DNA from 2 places in the Streptomyces sp. NPDC045968 genome. Region 2 is predicted to be linked to the other one. Evidence: predicted binding sites of a transcription regulator. Region 2 holds the regulator's gene; the other holds the start of a gene.
What was found. Region 2 encodes HrcA, which represses chaperone genes, less so after heat shock. Its sites were predicted from a motif close to TTNGCACTCNGNNNNNCNGAGTGCNAA; they were not measured.
Positions count from the first base shown of each region.

Region 1: a site for HrcA is predicted at 4,362-4,388, ahead of groES (co-chaperone GroES). Genes of this name have one in related genera too.

Region 1 covers NZ_JBWKLF010000008.1:278,444-284,801, forward strand. The annotation lists gene AC07FA_RS24135 (RNA polymerase sigma factor) at 1-643, shown strand, start outside; gene AC07FA_RS24140 (VOC family protein) at 736-1,200, shown strand; gene AC07FA_RS24145 (hypothetical protein) at 1,381-2,079, shown strand; gene AC07FA_RS24150 (THUMP-like domain-containing protein) at 2,042-3,265, opposite strand; gene AC07FA_RS24155 (polysaccharide deacetylase family protein) at 3,381-4,322, shown strand; gene groES (co-chaperone GroES) at 4,544-4,852, shown strand; gene groL (chaperonin GroEL) at 4,954-6,358, shown strand, end outside.
Region 2 covers NZ_JBWKLF010000001.1:532,243-538,600, forward strand. The annotation lists gene AC07FA_RS02185 (DUF3097 domain-containing protein) at 1-59, opposite strand, end outside; gene AC07FA_RS02190 (MBL fold metallo-hydrolase) at 85-807, opposite strand; gene hrcA (heat-inducible transcriptional repressor HrcA) at 972-1,988, shown strand; gene dnaJ (molecular chaperone DnaJ) at 1,989-3,125, shown strand; gene AC07FA_RS02205 (nitronate monooxygenase) at 3,282-4,355, shown strand; gene AC07FA_RS02210 (16S rRNA (uracil(1498)-N(3))-methyltransferase) at 4,352-5,098, shown strand; gene AC07FA_RS02215 (histidine triad nucleotide-binding protein) at 5,176-5,535, shown strand; gene AC07FA_RS02220 (ribonuclease Z) at 5,551-6,358, shown strand, end outside.

The sequences.
Region 1 (6,358 bases), on a different contig from region 2:
GACCGCGGGCGACGACCTGCTGCGCCCCGCCCTCTGCCAGGACGCGCTGCGTCTCGCCCGGGTGCTGGCCGGCCTGATGGAGAAGGAGCCCGAGGTCCACGGGCTCGTCGCGCTCCTGGAGCTCCAGGCCTCGCGCGCCGCCGCGCGGACCGGGCCGGACGGTGCGCCGGTGCTGCTCGCCGACCAGAACCGGGCCCGCTGGGACCAGCTGCTGATCCGGCGCGGCTTCGCGGCCCTGGCGCGGGCGAACGCGGCGGGCGCCATGGGCCCGTACGCCCTCCAGGCCGCGATCGCCGCCTGCCACGCGCACGCGGTGACGTACGAGGACACGGACTGGACCGCGATCGCCACGCTGTACGGGCGCCTCGCCGCGCTCACCCCGTCCCCCGTGGTGGAGCTGAACCGGGCGGTGGCGGTGTCGATGGCCGAGGGGCCCGCGGCGGGGCTCGCCCTGGTGGACGCGCTGGCGGCGGGCCAGGCGCTCACGGCGTACCACCTGCTGCCGAGCGTGCGGGGCGATCTGCTGGAGCGGCTGGGGCGGGGGGAGGAGGCGCGGGCGGAGTTCGTACGGGCGGCGGAGCTGACCCGCAACGAGCAGGAGAAGGCGCTGCTGCTGGCGCGCGCCCGCCGGGTGTCGCGATGAGTTCCGGGGGCGTGGCGGGTCTACCTTCCGAGAGCATCCGGCCGGGGCGTTCCGGCTCTGCGGCCGCTCGACGTCCCGGCGAGGAGAAGACCATGCAGAAGATCACCACGTTCCTGTGGTTCGACCACCAGGCGGAGGAGGCGGCGCAGTACTACGTCTCCGTCTTCGGCGGTGACTCGCGGATTCTGGGCGTGACCCACTACGGGGCGGCGGCCCCGGGCGAGCCCGGCTCGATCATGACGGTGAGCTTCCGGCTGGCGGACCAGGAGTACGTCGCTCTCAACGGAGGCCCGCAGTTCCCCTTCACGGAGGCCATCTCGCTCTCCGTGGACTGCGAGGACCAGGCCGAGGTGGACCGGCTGTGGGACACGCTCACCGAGGGCGGCGAGGAGGGCCGGTGCGGGTGGCTCAAGGACCGGTACGGCCTCTCCTGGCAGATCGTCCCGAGAGGACTGCCCGAGGTGCTGTCCGGCCCGGACCCGGCCAGGGCGGAGCGGGCCATGAAGGCGATGTTCGGCATGCGGAAGCTGGACATCCAGGCGCTCCGGGACGCCTGAGCGCCTTTCGGGGGAAGCGGTGCCGTGCCGTCACACGGCCCGGCCGCGCCCGGGGCAGTGCCCCGTGGATGTCCGACAGAACCGCGACCCGGTTCACCGTGTTCAGCATGGTGTCTGCCCTGCCCCGGTGTTCACGGCCCGTCACCTCCGGGTGCGGGCCCGGTCGGTAGTGTCTGGGCCATGCCACGTCGTTCACCGCTTCCCCCGCCCCCGCCCCCCGTGGAGCTGCGCTCCTGGCCCGACCGGCAGGCGATGCTGACCGACCGGGCGGTGGTTCTCGGCGCGTTGGTCAGGATGCACCTGGGGCACGCGCGGCTCGCGACGCTGTGGCTGTGGGGGATGCTGGCGGCGCTCGGCTGGTCGTTCGTGGGCGGGGCGATCGTCTCGTTCCAGGAGCCCGACGACCCGTTCGCCGCGATGCTGGGCCTGGTCGGTTTCGCCATCGGCGCCTGCCTGCTGGTGCCGTCGGTCGCGTTCGTCGCCGTCGGGCTCGGCCGGGACCGCCAGGTCCGCAGGCTGCTCGTCCAGTGGGGCGCGCTGGCCCGTGACCCGGCGGGCGATCTGCGGCTGCGGATTCCCGGCGTCAGCCTCCTCTGGATGCTGACGTCCTTCGCGCTGTGCGCCCTCGGCCTGTACGTGTGTGTGGTCGTCCCGGCGGGCGCGGAGGCGGGCGAGGAGACGTACGGGGAGGTGGCCCTGTTCATGGGCCTCGGTCTCATCTCCTGGCTGACCGGCCTGATCGGCGTGGTCAAGGCGTTCGCGCACCGCCGCTGGGTGCTCCGGGTGCTCGTCGGGACGCCCGGGACGCCCGGGACGCCCGGGACGCCCGCCGAACCGCCGGTCAGGGCCGCTTCAGGGGCTGACCGACCAGCATCGTAGGCGCCCCCGCCACCCGGGTCAGGAACACGGTCGCCGCGTTCGGCCCCTGGAGTTTCATCTTCCGGCGCAGCTCCTCCGGTTCGACCGCGGAGCCGCGCTTCTTGACGGTCAGGACGCCGACCTCCCGCTCCCGCAGCAGGGCCTTGAGCTTCTTCATGTTGAACGGGAGTTCGTCGGTGATCTCGTACGCCGTCGTGTACGGGGAGTCGTACACCTCGTCACTCGTGACGTACGCGATCATCTCGTCGAACAGCCGGCCGCCGCACCGGTCCACGATGCCGGCGACCAGATGCGCGCGGATGACGGCGCCGTCGGGTTCGTACAGATAGCGGCCGACGGGGCCGACGGGCGGGGCGGGCAGCGGGGCCGGGGCCGTCAGGGTGGCGCCCGCCGGGAGCAGTGTCGCCCGGAACGAGCCGGGTGCGAAGCCCTCGCCGAACCAGAGCACCGCCTCCTTCACATCGCCACCGTCCGAGATCCACTCGGCCTCGGCCCGCGGCCCGATCGCCTCGTGCGGGACGCCGGGGGCGATCTTCAGCGCGGCGCGGGGGGCCTTCAGCGCGGCCGCGGTCGCCCAGGACAGCGGGGGCGAGTACGCCTCCGGGTCGAAGATCCGGCCGCGGCCGCCGCGCCGGGCCGGATCGACGAAGACCGCGTCGTACGGAGCGGTGTCGGTCTCGGTGACATCGGCGCACCGCACCTCGATCAGCGCCTCCAGGCCGAGCGCCGCGGCGTTGGCGCGGGCGACCTCGGCGGTCAGCGGGTCGCGGTCGACGGCCAGCACCGCGATGCCCGCACGCGCCAGCGCGATCGCGTCGCCGCCGATGCCGCAGCACAGGTCGGCCACACTCCGTACCCCGAGTCCGGCGAACCGCTGTGCCCGGTAGCCGGCGACCGAGGTGCGGGTGGCCTGCTCGACACCGTTGGGGGTGAAGAACATCCGGTACGCGTCCTCGGCGCCGAACTTCGCGACCGCCCGCTGCCGCAGCCGGGCCTGCCCCAGGGCCGCCGACACCAGGTCGGCCGGGTGGCTGCGGCGCAGCCGGGTCGCGGTGGCCAGTTCCCGGGCGGGGTCGTGGTCGCGCAGCTCGGCCAGGAGCGCCGCGCCCTCGGGGGCGAGCAGGGCATGGAAGCCGGCGAGCGGGTCGGGGGCATCGGAGGGCGGGAGAGCGTTCACCCGGCCCATTGTGAGCCAGCCGGGGGACCGGGCGGGCCCGGCGGCGGTGTCGGGCCCGGCGTCCGGGCACGCACTGGCAGGATGCGGCGCCATGCAGCTAGTACGACAAACGGAAGAATCCGCCATGAAGCGGCACGGAACCGGCCGCCTCCTCCGTGAGCCGGTCCGTGCGGTCCTGATCGCCCTCCTCGTCACCGCCGTCGCCTCCGGGTGCGCCGCCGAAGGCGCGGACAGTGCCGCAGGCGGAAAGCATCCGGCGGCGCCCGCCGCGGGCCGGGAGGGGCCGCCCGCGCTGAAGGAGGCGCCGGCCGGGGCGCTGTCCGTGTACGCGGAGAAGCTGAAGCGGAAGCAGGCGGCGCGGGTCGCGGCGGCCAGGAAGTGGCGGCTGGCGAAGGTCCCGCTGATCGCCCCCGAGCCCCCGGCCGCCAAGCCGCGCATCACCACCCGCAAGGGCTTCGAGGTCACCGGCGGGGACGCGCTGCCGCCCGTTTTCACCACCGTGCCGACCAAGGAGAAGATCGTCTTCCTGACGATGGACGACGGGGCCGAGAAGGACCCCGCGCTGCTGCGGATGATGACGGAGCTCGGCATCCCGTACAGCGCCTTCCTCAGTGACTACCTGGTCAGGGAGGACTACGGCTACTTCAAGAAGATGCAGGCCCGCGGTGTCACCCTCAGCAACCACACGCTGAACCACCGCTATATGCCCGGTCTGTCGTACGCCGAGCAGAAGCGGGAGATCTGCGGCCAGCAGGACAAGATCGCGAAGCACTTCGGGAAACGGCCCACGCTCTTCCGGCCGCCGTACGGCAACTACAACCGCGACACCCTGCGCATCGCCAAGTCCTGCGGCATCAAGGCGGTGCCGCTGTGGTCCTCGGAGGCGTTCCCCGACCACATGGAATGGCGCGAGTGGGACCGTGACCTGCACCCGGGCGACATCATCCTCACCCACTTCCGGGGGCCCGGGGACTGGAAGGGCTCCATGCCGGACATGATCCGACGGGTCATGAAGACGATCACGGACAAGGGGTACGCGGTCGCCAGACTGGAGGACTACGTCTGACACGGGAGAGCGGCCGGTCCGCCACGCGGGGGTGGTGAATTGGCACTCCGCTTGACCGAGTGCTAATCGCGGTCATAGTCTCAGTGCTGGCACTCCCCACTGGAGAGTGCCAGCACCACCGCGCGACAGGGCAGGTCCGGCACCCGCGACGACGGATCGACCTGGTCGCCACCCCAAAGACTGTTAAACCCCGTGAGATCTCCGAAGGGGGAGACCGGATCGTGTCGACCACCAGCTCCAAGGTTGCGATCAAGCCGCTTGAGGACCGCATTGTGGTCCAGCCGCTCGACGCCGAGCAGACCACGGCCTCCGGCCTGGTCATTCCCGACACCGCCAAGGAGAAGCCCCAGGAGGGCGTCGTCCTGGCCGTGGGCCCGGGCCGCTTCGAGAACGGCGAGCGCCTTCCGCTCGACGTCAAGACCGGCGACGTCGTCCTGTACAGCAAGTACGGCGGCACCGAGGTGAAGTACAACGGCGAGGAGTACCTCGTCCTCTCGGCTCGCGACGTGCTCGCGATCGTCGAGAAGTAATTCACCCACGTTTGCTTCTGTTCTGCGCCCCTGGCCCCCTGCGAAATAACTAGCCGGGTGGTCTGGGGCGCAGTTCGTTTTGAGAGGACAGAAAACAGCCCATGGCGAAGACTCTGAAGTTCGACGAGGACGCCCGTCGCGCCCTTGAGCGCGGCGTCAACAAGCTTGCCGACACGGTGAAGGTGACGATCGGCCCCAAGGGCCGCAACGTCGTCATCGACAAGAAGTTCGGCGCTCCCACCATCACCAACGACGGTGTCACCATCGCGCGCGAGGTCGAGCTCGACGACCCGTTCGAGAACCTCGGTGCCCAGCTGGTGAAGGAGGTGGCGACCAAGACCAACGACGTAGCGGGTGACGGCACCACCACCGCCACCGTCCTGGCCCAGGCGCTCGTCCGCGAGGGTCTGCGCAACGTCGCCGCGGGCGCCTCCCCGGCCGCCCTGAAGAAGGGCATCGACGCCGCGGTCAAGGCCGTGTCCGAGGAGCTCCTCGCGACCGCCCGCCCGATCGACGACAAGTCCGACATCGCCGCCGTGGCCGCGCTCTCCGCGCAGGACACCCAGGTCGGCGAGCTCATCGCGGACGCGATGGACAAGGTCGGCAAGGACGGTGTCATCACCGTCGAGGAGTCCAACACCTTCGGTCTGGACCTCGAGTTCACCGAGGGCATGGCCTTCGACAAGGGTTACCTCTCGCCGTACATGGTGACCGACCAGGAGCGTATGGAGGCCGTCCTCGACGACCCGTACATCCTGATCCACCAGGGCAAGATCGGCTCCATCCAGGAGCTGCTCCCGCTGCTGGAGAAGGTCATCCAGTCGGGTGGCTCCAAGCCGCTGCTGATCATCGCCGAGGACGTCGAGGGCGAAGCCCTGTCGACCCTGGTCGTCAACAAGATCCGTGGCACCTTCAACGCCGTCGCGGTGAAGGCCCCGGGCTTCGGTGACCGCCGCAAGGCCATGCTCGGCGACATCGCCACCCTCACCGGTGCGACCGTCATCGCCGAAGAGGTCGGCCTCAAGCTCGACCAGGCCGGTCTCGACGTGCTGGGCACCGCCCGCCGCGTCACCGTCTCCAAGGACGACACGACCATCGTCGACGGCGGCGGCGACTCCGCCGACGTCAAGGGCCGGGTCAACCAGATCAAGGCCGAGATCGACTCCACGGACTCCGACTGGGACCGCGAGAAGCTCCAGGAGCGCCTCGCGAAGCTGGCCGGCGGCGTGTGCGTGATCCGTGTCGGTGCCGCCACCGAGGTGGAGCTCAAGGAGAAGAAGCACCGTCTGGAGGACGCCATCTCCGCGACCCGCGCCGCGGTCGAGGAGGGCATCGTCTCCGGTGGTGGCTCCGCTCTGGTCCACGCCGTCAAGGTCCTCGAGGGCAACCTCGGCAAGACCGGCGACGAGGCCACCGGTGTCGCGGTCGTGCGCCGCGCCGCCGTCGAGCCGCTGCGCTGGATCGCCGAGAACGCCGGCCTGGAGGGTTACGTCATCACCTCCAAGG
Region 2 (6,358 bases):
TCGGGGGCCGGTACGGACTTCTTCCACGGCGGGGTCAGGTCCGGCTGATAGCTGCGCATCGCACGACGATACGGCGGCCGACGGTCACGACACGCCGAACCGCGCCGCCAGTTGATCACGCTGCATCCGGACGAACGCCGCGTCCACCACCGCCCCGTGCCCCGGTACGTACACCGCCTCCTCGCCGCCCAGCGCCAGCAGCCGGTCCAGGGCGGCAGGCCAGCGGGAGGGGATGGCGTCGTCGCCGGCCTGCGGATCGCCGGACTGCTCGACCAGATCGCCGCAGAACACCACCGCGGGCGTGCCCGGCACCAGGACGGCCAGGTCGTGACCGCTGTGCCCCGGCCCCACATTGGCCAGCAGCACCTGGAGCCCGCCGCCCAGATCGAGCGTCCACTCCCCGCACACCTCGTGATGCGGGGCGACCAGCACGTCCACCGCTTCCGCGGCATCGTGCTCGGGGACCCCGTGGTGCGCCGCCGAGCTGTGCAGCTCGTCCGCCGCGTTCCTGAGCAGACCGGCGACGCCGACCGCCCCGTACACCTCGGCCCCGGCGAACGCCGCCGTGCCCAGAACATGATCGAAGTGCGGGTGACTCAGTGCGATATGCGTCACCCTCCGGCCGAGCAGGCGCTGCGCCTGGGACCGCAGCTCGGCGCCCTCACGGAGCGACGAACCGGTGTCGAAGAGCAGGACACCCTCCGCTCCCGCCACCAGTCCTGCCGTCGCATCCCACACCGGAAGGCGTCGGCGGCCCACACCGTTGCCCAACCGCTCCCAGCCCAGCTCTTCCCAAGAGACGTCCATACAACGACGCTATCGGCATCGACCTGCGCAGTCTCGCGGTAGCGTGGCCGGTCGCCCTTGCCCGGGGGCCACCCCACCCCCGTACACTGACCGGGGGGATTGCTGGCACTCGAACGTACAGAGTGCCAGGCAGAGACCGAGAACCACAGCTGGAGGTGTGCGCGATGCTCAGCGAACGCAGACTCGAAGTGCTGCGCGCCATCGTCCAGGACTACGTCGGCACCGAGGAGCCGGTCGGCTCCAAGGCGCTGACCGAGCGGCACAACCTCGGGGTCTCCCCGGCCACGGTCCGCAACGACATGGCGGTGCTGGAGGACGAGGGCTTCATCGCCCAGCCCCACACCAGCGCGGGGCGCATCCCGACGGACAAGGGCTACCGGCTCTTCGTCGACCGGCTCGCGGGCGTCAAGCCCCTGTCGTCGCCGGAGCGCAGGGCCATTCAGAACTTCCTCGACGGCGCGGTCGACCTCGACGACGTCGTGGGCCGGACCGTGCGGCTGCTCGCGCAGCTGACCCGTCAGGTCGCCGTCGTGCAGTACCCCTCGCTGACCCGTTCGACGGTGCGGCACGTGGAGCTGCTTCTCCTGGCTCCGGCCCGGCTGATGCTGGTACTGATCACGGACACCGGCCGGGTCGAACAGCGTATGATCGACTGTCCTGCGCCGTTCGGTGAGACATCCCTGGCGGACCTCCGGGCGCGGCTCAACAGCCGTGTCGTGGGCCGCCGCTTCGCGGATGTCCCGCAGCTGGTGCAGGACTTGCCGGAGTCCTTCGAGGGCGAGGACAGGGGAACCGTTTCCACGGTGCTCTCGATCCTTCTCGAAACTCTGGTGGAAGAGACGGAGGAGCGGCTGATGATCGGCGGCACCTCCAACCTCACCCGCTTCGGGCACGACTTCCCTGTGATGATCCGGCCGGTGCTGGAGGCATTGGAGGAGCAGGTCGTGCTGCTGAAGCTGCTCGGTGAGGCCAAGGACTCGGGCATGACCGTACGTATCGGTCACGAGAATGCCCACGAGGGCCTCAACTCCACGTCCGTGGTCGCGGTCGGCTACGGTTCGGGCGACGAGGCAGTCGCCAAACTCGGCGTGGTCGGACCGACCCGCATGGACTACCCCGGAACGATGGGAGCGGTACGCGCAGTGGCACGTTACGTCGGACAGATCCTGGCGGAGTCGTAAGTGGCCACGGACTACTACGCCGTACTCGGCGTGCGCCGCGACGCATCTCAGGACGAGATCAAGAAGGCATTCCGCAGGCTCGCCCGCGAGCTGCACCCGGATGTCAACCCGGACCCGAAGACCCAGGAGCGGTTCAAGGAGATCAACGCCGCTTACGAGGTGTTGTCGGACCCGCAGAAGAAGCAGGTCTACGACCTCGGCGGCGACCCGCTGTCCGCCTCGGGCGGCGGTGGCGCGGGCGGATTCGGACAGGGTGGCTTCGGCAACTTCTCCGACATCATGGACGCGTTCTTCGGTACGGCGTCCCAGCGCGGGCCCCGTTCGCGGACCCGGCGCGGCCAGGACGCCATGATCCGGCTGGAGATCGACCTCTCCGAGGCGGCCTTCGGTACGACCAAGGACATCCAGGTCGACACGGCGGTCGTCTGTACGACCTGTAGCGGAGAGGGCGCCGCACCCGGCACCTCGGCGCAGACCTGTGACATGTGCCGCGGCCGCGGTGAGGTCTCGCAGGTCACCCGGTCCTTCCTCGGCCAGGTCATGACCTCGCGGCCCTGCCCGCAGTGCCAGGGCTTCGGTACGGTCGTGCCGACCCCGTGCCCCGAGTGCGCCGGAGACGGCCGCATCCGCTCGCGACGCACCCTGACGGTGAAGATCCCGGCAGGTGTCGACAACGGCACCCGCATCCAGCTCGCGGGCGAGGGCGAGGTCGGCCCCGGCGGCGGACCGGCCGGCGATCTGTACGTCGAGATCCACGAGCTGTCGCACGCGGTGTTCCAGCGGCGCGGCGACGACCTGCACTGCACGGTCACCATCCCGATGACGGCGGCGGCCCTCGGCACCCAGGTGCCGCTGGAGACGCTGGACGGCATGGAGGAGATCGACATCAGGCCGGGCACGCAGTCCGGCCAGTCGGTCCCGCTGCACGGGCGCGGCATCACGCACCTGCGCGGTGGCGGGCGCGGCGACCTGATCGTGCACGTCGAGGTCATGACCCCGTCGAAGCTGGACGCGGAGCAGGAACGGGTCCTGCGGGAGCTCGCGAAGCTGCGCGGCGAGGAGCGGCCCACCGGGCAGTTCCAGCCAGGCCAGCAGGGGCTCTTCTCCCGGCTGAAGGACGCGTTCAACGGGCGCTGACCGCGTTCGCCGCACCGCTTGTCGCCTTACCCCGCACCGCCCGTCGGTCCCGTACCGGCGGGCGGTGCGGCGTGTGGTGCGAGCTGCGGTGGTATACCGTCCGCGCCGCCCCATGGCTGATTCGGTGCGGTGCACCGGACGTGGCACGATGCGCTCATGTCCTCCGCGTTGACCGATCTCTGCCGGTATCCGATCGTGCAGGCCCCCATGGCGGGCGGAGTGTCCGGCCCGCAGCTCGTCGGCGCTGTCGCCGAAGCCGGTGGGCTCGGTTTCCTCGCCGCCGGGTACAAGACGGCGGACGGCATGTACAACGAGATCAAACAGGTACGCGGACTGACCGCCCAGCCCTTCGGCGTCAACCTCTTCATGCCGCAGACCGGCCACGCCGACCCGAGCTCCGTCGAGGTGTACCGGCACCAGCTCGCCGGTGAGGCGCTCTGGTACGAGACCCCGCTCGGCGAGGTGGACGGCGGCGGCGACGACGGCTACGAGGCCAAGACCGCGATCCTCCTGGAGGACCCGGTGCCCGTCGTCTCCTTCACCTTCGGCTGCCCCTCCCGCGAGATCCTCGACGCGTTCGCCCAGACGGGCACGTACACCGTCGTGACCGTCACCTCCGCCGAGGAGGCCCAGGCCGCGCAGTGGGCGGGCGCCGACGCCGTCTGCGTCCAGGGGGTGGAGGCCGGCGGCCACCGGTCCACGCACCGCGACGACCCCCAGGCCGACCAATCCGGCATAGGGCTGCTGTCCCTCCTCGCCCAGGTACGCGAGAGCGTGCAGGTGCCGCTCATCGCGGCGGGCGGGCTGATGCGCGGCTCCCAGATCGCCGCCGTGCTCGCGGCGGGCGCCGACGCGGCGCAGCTCGGCACCGCCTTCCTGGCCACCCCCGAGTCCGGGGCCCACCTGCTGCACAAGCAGGCACTGACCAACCCGCTGTTCGTACGGACCGCGATGACCCGGGCGTTCTCCGGGCGCCCCGCGCGCGGTCTCGTCAACCGCTTCGTGACCGAGCACGGCCCCTACGCCCCGGCCGCCTACCCGCAGGTGCACCAGATGACGAGCGGGCTGCGCAAGGCCGCCGCCAAGGCGGGGGACGCCCAGGGCATGGCGCTGTGGGCGGGCCAGGGGCACCGGATGGCACGCGAGCTGCCCGCCGGGGAACTGATCGACCTGCTCGCCGCCGAACTGGACGCCGCGCGCGCGGCCCTGAGTGTGAGGAGTGCCCAGTGACGGCACCGGTCTTCGTCGTCGAACAGCTCCCCGGCGGGGCCGAGTTCGTCCTGGACGGCCCCGAGGGACGGCACGCCGTCTCCGTGAAGCGGCTGCACGCCGGTGAGGACGTAGTCCTGACGGACGGGCGCGGACGCTGGGCGGAAGGTGTCGTACGGGCCGCCGAGGGGAAGGACCGGCTCGTCGTGACGGACCTGGAGTCCGTGCACGAGGAACCGGCGCCCACGCCCCGTATCACCGTCGTCCAGGCCCTGCCCAAGGGCGACCGCGGCGAGGTCGCCGTCGAGACCATGACGGAGACCGGCGTCGACGCGATCGTGCCGTGGCAGGCTTCCCGCTGCATCACCCAGTGGAAGGGCGACCGAGGTCTCAAGTCGCTGGCCAAGTGGCGCAGTACGGCCCGGGAGGCGGGGAAACAGTCCCGTCGGGTGCGCTTCCCCGAGGTGACCGAGGCGATGACGACCAAGCAGGTGGCCGCGCTTCTGGCCGCCGCCGACTTCGCGGGTGTGCTGCACGAGGACCGCGCGCACGACAGCGAGGCCCTCGCCACCGCCGAACTGCCCACCGGGGGCGACATCGTGCTGGTCGTCGGCCCGGAGGGCGGCGTCTCCCCGGACGAACTCGCGGCCTTCGCACAGGCCGGCGCCCGCCCCTACCGGCTCGGGCGCAGCGTGCTGCGCACCTCCACGGCCGGGACCGCCGCGACCGCCCTCCTGCTGGGCCGCACGGGCCGCTGGGGCTGAGGAAGGGCCCCACCGGCGCCCTGCTTCACGGATAGCATGCCCACGTACTGATCACCAGCGACCGAGGAGGCCGTGCCATGGCGGGAGAGCCGCAGCCCGACTGCCTGTTCTGCAAGATCGTCACGGGAGACATCCCGGCGACCATCGTCCGCGAGAGCGACACCACCGTCGCCTTCCGCGACATCAACCCGCAGGCGCCGACCCACGTTCTGGTCATCCCGAAGGCCCATTACCGGGACGCGGCCTCGCTCGCCGCCGCCGAGCCGGAGATCGCCGCCGACGTGCTGCGCGAGGCCGGTCGCGTCGCGGCCGACGAGAAGATCACCGACTCCGGATACCGCATCGTCCTCAACACCGGTTCCGGCGCGGGACAGACCGTCTTCCACGCGCACGCCCACGTCCTGGGCGGCCGCGGCCTCCAGTGGCCCCCCGGCTAGCGGGCGGCCCCACCCATGTCCGTACGCGAACTGGTCGTCCTCGGCACCGCCAGCCAGGTCCCCACCCGGCACCGTAACCACAACGGCTACCTGCTGCGGTGGGACGGCGAGGGCATCCTCTTCGACCCCGGCGAGGGCACCCAGCGCCAGATGCTGCGGGCCGGGGTCGCCGCGCACGACATCAACCGGATCTGCGTCACCCACTTCCACGGCGACCACTCGCTGGGACTCGCAGGCGTGATCCAGCGCATCAATCTCGACCAGGTCCCGCACCCCGTCACCGCGCACTACCCGGCCAGCGGACAGCACTTCTTCGAGCGGCTGCGGTACGCGACCGCGTACCGCGAGTCCGTGCGGCTGACCGAGGCACCCGTCGCCGCCGACGGGCCCCTCGCCACCACCGACGCGTACACCCTGGACAGCCACCGGCTCTCCCACCCCGTCGAGTCCTACGGCTACCGGCTGACCGAGCCCGACGGGCGGCGCATGCTCCCCGCGAAACTCGCCGAGCACGGCATCAGCGGGCCGGACGTCGGCCGCATCCAGCGCGAGGGCTCCCTCGGCGGTGTCCCGCTCGACGAGGTCTCCGAGCGCCGGCGGGGACAGCGGTTCGCGTTCGTCATGGACACCAGACTGTGTGACGGCGTGTACGCGCTCGCCGAGGGCTGCGACATGCTGGTCATCGAGTCGACCTTCCTCGACGAGGACGAGCGGCTCGCCACCGACCACGGCCATCTGACCGCCGGGCAGGCCGCCCGGGTGGCCGCGGAAGCGGGCGTACGGCACCTCGTGCTCACCCACTTCTCCCAGCGGTACGACGACC